2 regions of the Clostridium fungisolvens genome follow, and region 2 is predicted to be linked to the other one. Evidence: riboswitches for the same ligand, from Rfam matches in the RefSeq annotation. Region 2 holds a riboswitch; the other holds the start of a gene.
What was found. A riboswitch is a leader RNA that binds a small molecule or an ion and turns the genes downstream of it on or off. The one in region 2 is predicted to bind cobalamin.
Positions count from the first base shown of each region.

Region 1: another riboswitch for cobalamin. It lies ahead of cobT (nicotinate-nucleotide--dimethylbenzimidazole phosphoribosyltransferase); the one in region 2 lies ahead of bsdtw1_RS08050 (energy-coupling factor ABC transporter permease).

Region 1 covers NZ_BLZR01000001.1:188,076-194,099, reverse strand. Annotated here, with positions in the region: gene cobS (adenosylcobinamide-GDP ribazoletransferase) at 1-656, opposite strand, end outside; gene cobU (bifunctional adenosylcobinamide kinase/adenosylcobinamide-phosphate guanylyltransferase) at 658-1,212, opposite strand; gene cobT (nicotinate-nucleotide--dimethylbenzimidazole phosphoribosyltransferase) at 1,209-2,285, opposite strand; cobalamin riboswitch at 2,615-2,977, opposite strand; gene bsdtw1_RS00790 (hypothetical protein) at 3,019-3,426, opposite strand; gene bsdtw1_RS00785 (GNAT family N-acetyltransferase) at 3,516-4,364, opposite strand; gene bsdtw1_RS00780 (Cof-type HAD-IIB family hydrolase) at 4,590-5,387, opposite strand; gene bsdtw1_RS00775 (TetR/AcrR family transcriptional regulator) at 5,651-6,024, opposite strand, start outside.
Region 2 covers NZ_BLZR01000001.1:1,899,034-1,905,057, reverse strand. Annotated here, with positions in the region: gene cbiQ (cobalt ECF transporter T component CbiQ) at 1-713, opposite strand, end outside; gene bsdtw1_RS08055 (energy-coupling factor ABC transporter substrate-binding protein) at 716-1,024, opposite strand; gene bsdtw1_RS08050 (energy-coupling factor ABC transporter permease) at 1,024-1,764, opposite strand; cobalamin riboswitch at 2,066-2,248, opposite strand; gene bsdtw1_RS08045 (MFS transporter) at 2,404-3,645, opposite strand; gene bsdtw1_RS08040 (TFIIB-type zinc ribbon-containing protein) at 3,927-4,475, opposite strand; gene bsdtw1_RS08035 (fatty acid kinase subunit FakA-related protein) at 4,797-5,048, opposite strand; gene bsdtw1_RS08030 (MBL fold metallo-hydrolase) at 5,194-5,838, opposite strand; gene bsdtw1_RS08025 (multidrug efflux MFS transporter) at 5,888-6,024, opposite strand, start outside.

The DNA.
Region 1 (6,024 bases), 1.7 Mb from region 2:
TCTAGCCTTTTTTCTATATAGGATCTAAAGCATACTGTAAAAATAAAGCCTATAACTATAACTATAAGTCCATAAGTTCTTCCCACAGCTAAAGTTATGATTATACCCAAAGCCAATGCTATACTAAAGGTTAGTGTAGAAATCTTTCCTATAAAAAGATCTCCTAAGCCTTCTTTCTCCCTTGCATATCTTCTTTTATACATCAAAAGTGTAGTTAAAGTTCTACTAATCACTGGCGAGATTAAAAGCGCTGAGTATATGTTAACCCTTGAAAGTTCTTCAATTGCTGAAAACTTTAAAAGCATCAGTGCAACAAGTGCCAACACTCCAAAGGTTCCAACTCTGCTGTCTTTCATAATTTCAAGAATCTTATCCTTACTCCTACCTGAAAATATTCCATCGGCAGTATCACTTAACCCATCTAGATGCAGACCTCCAGTAACAATAATGTGTGATATCATAGTAAATACCACTGGCAGCATGCCATGGAATAGCTTACATGTAATTATATATATAAGTAAATCTATTGCACCTATTATAAGTCCTACTAAAGGAAAGTATCTTACTGCATCAGCAAAATCCTCTCGCTTTACCTCCAAACTTAAATTTATAGGTATTCTAGTCATAAACTGTATGATTAAAATAAACTTTCTCAATTTATTCCCCCTTAATCCTTACAGGTATACCTGACACAACTAGGTAAACTTCATCTGATTCTTTTGCTAATCTTTGATTTACTCGTCCAGCTATGTCTCTAAATTCCCTAGATAACTTGTTTTCTGGCACTATTCCACTTCCAACCTCATTAGTGACTATAACTGCTTTGCAATTAAAGTTTCTTAGACCTTTTATTAAATTATCAATCTGAAACATAACCTTCTGTTCAATTAAATCATAGTCATCATTGCCATCGTCACTTAAATTTTCTAATAATATATTAGAAATCATTATGGTTATACAATCAACGATTACACCGTTATAAACTATATTACCACCTAATATTTTTTCAAATTCAGCTTGAAAATCCTTATAGCTTTCCAAGGTATGCCAATGGCTTGGTCTTTGCTCTCTGTGCTTCTTAACTCTGTCTTTCATTTCTTGATCAAAAGGTATTGAAGTTGCAATATATAAAACCTCTGGTTCATTTTCAAGTATCGACTCTCCAAAAGAAGACTTTCCACTTCTTGCACCACCAGTTACTAACGTAATCATATTTTCCCCTCCCAAAGCCCCTTATAATCATTTAAATCTACATTACCTTCTTCAAAGGTTGCCATTTCATTCATTATCTTTGTAGAAGCTTCTAATATATTGAAAGCTAATGGGCATCCAGATCCTTCACCTAATCTCATAGATAAATCTAATATAGGATCTAAACCTAACTCTGATAAAACTAAGTTATATCCTTTTTCTATTGATATATGAGATGGAAACATAAAATCTTTAGTAACGTTATTTAACCTATAGGCTATTAATGCTGCAATTGCAGAAATGAATCCATCAATAACTACCGGCATCCTATACTTTGCCGCACCTAAATATACTCCTACAAGTCCAGCTATATCAAAGCCACCAACCTTATGCAATACCTCTATTGGGTCGTTTATATTAGGTTTATTTATTTCTAAAACCTTTTTTATAACCTTCTTTTTCTTTTCGAAGGCTTCATCCGTAAGTCCTGCTCCTCTACCTACAGCTTCCTCAATAGTGCAACCAGTTAAGGCAATTAATATTGAAGAACTAGAAGTTGTGTTTCCTATTCCCATCTCCCCAGTGCCTATCAGGTTATATCCTTCATTTTTAAGCTTTGAAACCAAATCAATTCCTATTCTAATAGCTGTAAGAGCTTCTTCCCTTGTCATTGCTTCACCTTTAGCAATGTTTGATGTACCTTTTCTTATCTTACAGTTTATTAGTTCACTATGATTTATTTCTTCATTGATACCTATATCTACAACCTTTAAATCGCAATTGTTGTGTCTTGCTAAAACCCCTACTCCCGTTACTCCTTTTATAAAATTTACTGTTTGAGTCGCAGTAACTACTTGCGGAGCTGAGGCCACACCTTCTTCACATACCCCATTATCAGAACACATTATAATAACTGCTTTCTTTTCGATATTATTATATAATTCACCTGTTATTCCAGATAACTTTATAGACATTTTTTCAAGTTTTCCAAGACTACCTATAGGCTTCACCAAGTTATCCATTCTTTCTTTGGCCTCAGCCATAGATTTTTCATTTAAAGGTTCTATATCTTCTATTAGACATGCTTCCTGCATATTAATCCTCCCCAACTAAAACTATTTACCCTTAGGCTTCAATACTATACAACATAAAAATAAAAGACCTCCCTAAGGAGGTCTTTATAATTACTCTTCGAATCAATATATCTATATTAAAACTTATAAAATAGATAAAACTTACTCTCATAATTAATAAAGCTATAATTACATAAAGTATTTTTATATCCGCACACAAAATACTCTTGTTTTTCAACAATATAAACATTATTAGCATTGTATTAAAGTTTAAATGTACTCAAACCCTAAGCAAAATAATTTTATATCAGTAAAACTTGCTTTATTAACAGTAATTTTTCCCCCCCGGAAAATTAACTTTTCTTATGGCAGGTTTTCTGGCTTTGAATCATCCTACTTTTTGCTCCTTCCCAAGCTCTTTATATAGATGTGCCAATTCATTGTAAAACTTATTACGAAGTGGTACATTCATAGACATCTAAACTTTAACTACAAACTATACCTCCTAAAAATACAAACATTGGTATACTTTGAATCTATTAGATAGACATCCTTAACTCAGTGGATTAAAACTTAAATATCTTAAGTTTTAGTGCAAATTTTGTCATCATCACAGTAACGGGGGCTGCAAAGGTCTTTCACCTTTTTCCCTTTTAACTTCTATTGAACAAATGTATTTGTGCAACTGAAGCACCAATAAGAACTTATTAAATTGTCAACTAAATTATAGTATTCATATTTATTATAGTCAAGATTACTGCTTCTTAACTTTTCTTTTATTAGTATATTGTTTTATTAGATATACAGCTATTCTTATTATTAAGTAAATTATGAATATATATAAGAATCCCCATATACCAGCTACTATATCTGCAAACTCCATATTTCCTCGTTTAGTTATTTTTTGTTCTATTTCAATACCAAAAACTATTACCAGTAGTACTGTAAAAGTATATATGAATGATATAGCTGTAATGCTATACTTTGCGAGCCATTTAAATAGCATTTGGGTTCCTGCAAAAATTAAGATACCTATGATTCCTATAATTATAAAATGAAGTTGTTTGTCCGTAAGGTTATATCCAGAGCCCTGTGCTTTTTGTATAAAAACATCATGAATATCATTCACTGCTCTCATTAGTGCTTTTATTATTGCTACCATTGATTAACACCCCCTATGTTTAGTCTTATGTTATAGCTAATGTCTAAAATGTTCAAGTAGAAAATTATTGATAAATTATAAATACTATGCTACAAAATCTTATACATTTCATATTGGGATATAGGCATTTTCTTAAATTCATTCTTAACTAAAAACCCAAAAGCTTGACTATTATTAACAAAACTAGCAGTAATCATATTTATCCCTAATTCTTTAACAGCATAATTAATTAGAGATGAACCCACTCCACTTAATCTATAATTCTTATCTATATAAATAAAACTTATCTTTCCTGATTTATTTATGCTTAGTCCACTAATAAGAATATCATCAATAAATCCTCCATAATAGTATGTATCCTTTGATAAACTTAGATATTCATAAGCATTTTGCCAACTAACATGTCCATCATATCTATGGCATATTTCTCTATACTGGCCAAATGTTATATCCTTAATAACCAGTTTTTTATTATGGTATTTTCTCAAGTTGCTTGTATTATCATTAGAGTAAAAGGATATATCATAAATTTTGCTATATCCCATCTTATTATAAAAATTGATTGCTCTATCATTTCCAACTATGACTTCTAGAAACAATTGACTACAACCTTTACTCTTTGCAATCTCTTGATGTAATTGGAAAAGTCTCTTGCTTATCCAACCACCCCTATAGCTTGGATGAATTGCTAAGCCTCCACATCTCAAAGTTTTTATTCCTTCATATTCTTTTATACCACCTAGCATTAATCCTACAGGCTTATTACTGTCATACACTACGAAAGAATATTCTTTAGAATTCCCTTCTGTACCAAAGAATCTTTCTTCAAAATCTTCCTTATTAACATTAAGTTTTATTATATAGTCCGAGAATCCATCCTGAAACGCCTTAAATATATCATCAATAGTTACATCTAAACAATTTTTATATTTTATCATATACCCCCCCCTAAACCACAAACAGAACTATATACATATTATAATCCAAATACTTGTTATAATATTACTATCTCCCCATAACTTATTACAAGTAATAGTTAAAAATTTAAAATTATGTTAATATAAAATAAAAAAAAAGTCGCTGAAGCGAGCTTTTTTTTCGCGCATTTGCCTTTCCGAATGAATATGAGGAAAATTTGGTACTGCTAAATCAGCGTATTGAAATTAAGCGTCCTTTTTAAGAACTTCTCTTTCGATTACTTCAATTACACCATTGTCATCATTGCTTTTAGCCATAAATCTTCCGTATTTCTTTAACTCATCTGGTGCATTTACCATAACATAGCTATGATACGCATTTTGAAGCATTTGGATATCATTAAAATAGTCTCCGAATACCATAGTTTCCTCATGGGTTATGTTGAACTTTTCTTGAAGGTAGTTAATTGCAACTCCCTTATTTATATCTTTTCTGAAGATATCAACCCAGTTTTGTCCCGAAACAGTAACTTGAAGTTCTTCCTTCAACTTCTTATCAATCTTTTTGTATGAATTCTCGCTTGATCCTTCTAAATCAAAAATTGCTACCTTTAAGAAATCATCTTCTATATCTTCAAGATTATCTACTTGCTTTCTATTATAATAATATTTTTGTAATTCTTTTAAGAACTTAGGATTTGTATCTTTATAATATCCATACTTCTTGCCACATACTACTGGAAAACAGTTAGGTATACTACTTACTTCTTTCAAAATTTCCATGATAGTTTCTTTAGGTAATGTCTTAGAAAATAATTCTTTTCCGTTATGAACAACAAAGGAACCATTTTCTGCAGCAAAAAGCATCTTGTCCTTAGCCTTGCCAAAGTTATCAGCTAGTGTATAATACTGTCTTCCACTTGCTGCTACAAATATCACACCTCTATCTATCAATTCATCCAAAGTATCAAAGAACCCCTCTGGAAGTTCCCCCTTGCTATTTAGTAATGTTCCATCCATATCTGTTGCGATTAATTTTATCATCAAATAACCTCCATCTCTAAACTCATATATATAGACGCTGTTAAGCATAGTGTTGAAACTAATTGGTGAGCCATCTCCTGCATAACTAATCAATTTCAATAATATCCTTAAACATAAGAAAAATCTAAATCATAGTATTATAAATATGTATTTATAATGCTATTTGAAACATCTAATAATTATTATTTATGAGTATATTTTATCATATATTAAGTGATAAATCTATGGAGGTCCATAAATGCTACTTTTTATTCCATTAAAATTTAGTATTTGGGGATTAATTCTATTTTTCCATTTGATAACTTTATCAATTTATTAAAAATATCTTCAAGTGATTTAAGTATGTGGATAGAGGAATTTTTATCTAATAGTTCATTGAAATGCTTATTTATAAATTTCTGTATTCCTCTTAAAAGTATTTCAACAACTTCTTCTGGAAAATCCACTTGAAGGCTTTCTTGTTCAAGTCCTTCTCTTATTACTCCTAAAATAAGAGGATAACATCTATTAAAGAATTCTTCCTCTAAAGCATTATTTAGCTTTAAGTTACTACCATCTCTCTCAGTATTTACAAGCATAAGGTTACTATTAGTTCCTAAAAACATTGCTTTTAAAATTGCTTCAAGTTTAGAATTAG
Region 2 (6,024 bases):
ATATTTTTAAATAAACTTGGATAGTTTTCTTCAAGCAAGTCTATATCACCGTCATAGCATCTTGATTCCATAGCTGTGTAAATGTCCTGTGATCGCTTATAGGAACTTATAAATAAGGATGAGATTAATTTAGCTAATGAATTGTAGCTAAGTCTAAGTGTTGAATACCCAAGCCTTGAATTTTGAGATGTATATATCATATTTACCGTGTCTAACAATACAAAAATAAATCTATATATAAGCCCCATTAATTCAACAAATAATTTTGGTACTCTTAGTTTTTTTAGTACAGATAAAACCTCAAACAATGGCGTACTCAGTGTTAGAAAGTATAAGCATGAAACTGATGCCAAAGACTTAAAAAACAGACTCGTAGCTGTCTCAAAACTCTCTGAAGTACACCCTAGCTTAATGTTTAATATATTAAATCCAAATATTAAGTTATCAGCACTATGAACTATATTTATCGCTATAGTGATTATTCCAACTATCAAGAATGATAGTGGTAATGACATTAATTTCACGTAAGTTCCTAAGGGAATTTTTCCTTTAAAAACAGTTATTCCTGACATGAGAAGTAATACTATCACTGAAATTACAGTACTATTTAAAGCAATACAAATAAACATAGTAAAGATAGCAAAAATAAATTTTTCCGTTGGATTTACCCTTCTTAGTTCAGATATATATGCTAATTTATCAATCGAAAACATATTTATTTCTCTGCCTTTCTAGACTTTCCCTTTTGGTATCCAAAATAATAACATACAATACCTGTCCCTATTGCAGCTTGTAATGCAAAAAGTAAGCTTTCTATTTCCCCACTAGGTGGTTGCCATATAGGTGAAAACCAAGGTTTATATTCCTTATTTATGTCTGTTATAGCCTTTTTTGCTTGATCATCAGAACCAGAAAATTCACCATTTTTAATAAATACAAGTGGAGCCACAGCTATTATTATAACTAGCAAAGCTAATATAAAATTTTTTATTAGAAGACTCTTATTTTTCAACTTCACAGCTATTATTCCTCCTTCGATATTACTTTAAGTTCTATTAATTCCTGCTTATTATAGTTCTTTAACAAATTAAATATAATTACTGTTAATATCCCTTCACTTATTGCAAGAGGAATTTGAGTAACCGCAAAGATTCCTAAAAACTTAGCTGCAGAAGCTAAAACTCCACCACTTTGATCCGGAAAAGCCAATGAAAGCTGTATTGCTGTTATAACATATGTCATTAAATCTCCAATCATTGCAGATAAAAATACAGATATGCTTTGTGAAACTTTAAGTGTCTTCAAAATCTTGTACAAAAAATATGAAACAAAAGGTCCTGCTATAGCCATAGAAAAAGTATTAGCACCTAAGGTTGTAATTCCTCCATGCGCTAAAAGCAAAGCCTGAAATATTAACACAATTACTCCTAAAGCACTCATTATAGTTGGTCCAAAAAGTATGGCGCCTAGTCCCACACCTGTAGGATGTGAACAACTCCCAGTAACTGAAGGTATTTTTAACGCTGACAATACAAAGGCAAAAGCTCCTACCATAGCTATAAGCATTTTAGTTCTAGGATTTTCATTTACTTTTTCTCTTATTGTAAAAAAGCCAACCACTACAAATGGAATTGCTAAAACTCCCCAAGCAATACACCATTTTGCTGGTAAGAATCCCTCCATTATATGCATTGCATATGCTGTTCTAGGGATAAATAATAACGCAATAAAAATACCTAATGCAATTTGATATTTCTTTTTCATATAAACACTCCTATTTTATAGACTTTAATGTTTGTTTAAAACCACTTTGTTCTTGTACTAAAATTCTATAGTCTTCTAAACAGTAAAAAAGTCCTCTTAACTAAAATGTTAAAAGGACATAGTAACAAAACATACTTAATCATATAAAATAAGTAAGCAATTTTTCATTCTACCGCCCCTCTCTATCACTCGTAGAGTTAATGATGTGCCACTTCGTAATAAAATTTATATTTTGAAATTCTCCTCTCAGAACCCAGAGGAGTTTTGAAAATAGGTTTCGGTACGAAGTGGTACATCTATAATTGGTGCAAAAATATAGGCAGGTCTTCTGACTCAAGACTCATCATTTAAATACGCCTTCCCTGTTTCCAAGTGACATTTATGTATTTAAACTCCTCTAATACAGCTACGGGATAGTTCAGGATTCTTACCTGATTCCCTTTTAATTAATCAATACGATTAAACCTATATTTCATTATTCAATTCATATTTATATTTTCAAATTCTCCTCTTAGAACCCAGAAGAGTTTTAAAAATAGCTTTCCTACGGAAATGTTACATCTTTAAGTATACTGTCATATACCTTTATTGTAAACTTCAAATATTTTTTGCACATTCATACATATTACTTTAATGGAATTAAACTCTTCTAACATTCCATTTTATATACCACACTACTGCAATGCTAAATATAAAAGTCAGTATCAGTATATTGAACATACCTAAATTAAAATCAATTAATTGTCCATATATTATCTGCCCAGGGGCAACACTTGCGGTAGCAACTGCTGTAGAAAAAGCACTAACTTTCCCTAGCATATCTTCTCTCACTTCTTGTTGGATATATGTTAAGGAAATAATATTAGATAATGCTAGTGACAGCATTATTCCAAGACCTCCTATGGAATAAAGCCCTAGTGTTACAAACTTGTTTTCTCCACTTATAACAGTAGAGACTGCCATAATAAACATAGCTAGTATCATTGGATACATTGTTTTATGTAATATATTTATTTTAAACAAGTTAGGTTTCAAGGTAATTAGCATACCTCCTATTATCATTCCTAAAACAAATATTGCTTCAATATATCCATAAATGCTTGAAGGCATACTTAGTTTTACGTTAATAAAGTATGGAGACACAACACTTAACACCGGAACTACAAAGATATTAGTGAGTGCATATGAAAATATAATTCCTAATACTATCTTCTTTTTTTCTTTCAAATACATAAAGCTCTTTTTCATTTCGCCAATAGATTGTATCAGAGGATTTTTAAACCTTTCTTTTACTTCTAAATCAGGAATATCTAGAAACAGCTCTAGTATTGCTGCAACAAGGAAACTAACTGAGTTTAATATCACTACCATTTTCATTCCCAAAAAACTATATAACAGTCCCGCAACTATTGGTCCAGCTAAATTAACTACATACCCAACCTGCTGAATTACTCCATTGGCAGAAGCTAAGCTTTCTTTCTCAACAATTTGTGGAATACTGGATGTGACAGAAGGACTATATAAAGTATAAATTGTAGAAAGCATAAACATTACAACCGCTACTATTATGGTATTATCCTTACCACTTAATATTATGATTGAATATACTCCCATTAACGCTGTACTAATGAAATCAAGATAAATCATGATCTTTTTCCTGTTTACCGTGTCTGCTAAAAAACCCGCAATTGGTGCGAACAGTATATATGGAATAGTTGAAATTGCTAGTATTGTTGAAAATATCCCGGCACTTCCTGTTAAATTTAATATATATAGCGACATACAAAATCTTTGAATAGAATTTCCAAACAAAGAAATTATTTGTCCAATAACTACTATAATAAAGTTTTTATTTTTCATTTCTTCTCTTACCTTTTCAATAATATTATGTTTTATATGATATCAATTCTCAACAAAGGTAAGTATACATAAAATTAATCTCTATTTCAACTATTACACCACATTTAACTACTTTTATACATAATATGATTATTTCCAGATATAATTTGCAATAATGTGATTTATATAAATATTAATAAACATACTAATGAAGGTGACATCAAGTGAAGAATTTAAGGCTACTGTTCTAAAAAGATTTACGGAAAAACTCCATTAAAATCCAGAAAAACAAAATAGAGGCTTTTTAAAAGCCTCTATCATTCTTATAGCTTATAAGGATTTTCATTCATCAGATAAGCTAATAACATAGATTTATTTTCACTTTCATCTATCCATTTTTTTGTCTGCTTTAGTCTTTCATAATCCTCAGCACCAAACTTATTTGTATAATGCTTTTCTAAGAATTCTCTACTTTCATCTTCTCTAATCTTTTTTTGCCATGCTTCAGTAAAAAAGTTTTGAATTTTATGATGTAAATCAATGCTCTTAATTGACTCCCATTCATTCTTATCAAACCAGATTCCATTACAGGAACCACAATGCTCTAGCATAAAACTAAGTTTACTTGATACTTTATACGGAGTAAGTATAGTTTCACAATCAGGACAAAACTTAGGATTTGTGGAATCTTTAACAGATATGTATTTATCCTCTGTTACAGTTTCACTCTGATTTTTATTGCTATTGTGCCAGGTGAAATAGTCTCCAAAGCGCATCCATTTCCCTTCACACTCCTTACAAGTATAAACCCTTAAACCATTTTCTAAATACTGCTCTTCTAATTCGTTTGTTTTACATACTAAGCATCTCATATTTTTCTCCCCTTACAAGCTATATTAATTCATAACTAAAGATGAAATACTTCAATCCGAAACCTATTTTCAAAACTCCTCTGGATTCTGAGAGGAAAGTTTGAAAATATAAATTTAAGTATGAAGTTGTTCATCTAAAACTTAATATAATTATAATATTACTACCATATTTTGTATACAAACATTGATATTCGAAAAATTTTTTATATCTATATTATGCTTTGTTCCTTTAATATTAATGTACTTAAACTTTTCAGCTATAATAATCTTAAAAAGAATCAAAAATAAAAACAGACAAGTTTTCACCTGCCTGCTTAACTTTTAGCCTTTTAGCCCATTGGCTTGTCGTTCCATATTTTCTATAACAACATCATGAATATCACCTAAAGAAGCACAATACTCAAGAACCTTCCATGGAGTATTCGTATGAAAATGTATTTTTATAAGTTCATCATCTCCAACTGCAAGTAAGCAATCGCCTTCAATGTTTTGTGTTATATATTCATTTATTTCATCCTCTGAAAGATTTTCTCCCTCGATTAATAACTGTGTGTCAAATTTGTATTCAATCATAATTACTCTCCTTTATACTTTACAAATTCCTGTTTATATTATAATAATGTTTAAATAACAAAGTAGTGTTTTTTCTCATTATAATTCAAGCTTTTTGTAAAAGCAACAGAAGCACATACCCTTATTAGATTGTTAGATATACTATTTATTTATAATTAAGGACAGCTATCCCCTTATAATTTTCAATATTTTCTTTATTCAATTCTAGATCTTTATATGTTTGAGCCTTAATTCCTGAAGCTTCTATAAACTTATCAACTTTAGCAAAGGCTAATCCCATTGGGCCTAATGCTTTTGTCCTGTAGTGCATAGGTATAATAACTGTAGGTTTCAACTGCTTTACTACTTCTACAGCATCTGTAGCGTCAATTGTGTATCCTCCTCCTACAGGTACAAGGAGCACATCTACCTTTCCTATTTCTTCTACTTGTTTTGTATCAAGTATATGTCCAAGATCACCACAATGGCAAACATTTATATCATCAACTTTAAAATTGTATATAGTATTTCTTCCCTTTTTATCCCCTGAGAACTTATCATGAAAGGTATCAACACCTCTTATATCTATTCCATGTTCTGAAAATATGCCTAATCCATTTATGTGAACAAAATTTCCTTTAACCGCATCTATATTATTATGATCCTTGTGTTCATGACTAGTAGCCACTATTTCAGCTTCAATTTCTGGCAGCTTATATCCTAGCATATTTATATAAGGATCCATTAATATTTTAGTTCCTTGTTTAGAGGTTATCATAAAGCACGAATGTCCAAACCATTTAATTTTCATTATAATTCTCCAATCTTTTTAATATTTATATATACTGTATCTCGCAATATTATATCCTTTCAAGTTTTTTATAAACTTTAAAATATACCCACACAGCATTTAGCATCAATAATCCACTTGTAATGAAAAACACATAACTTATACCAAACCTTCCAGCTATTTGTCCACCTAAAACAGACCCTCCAA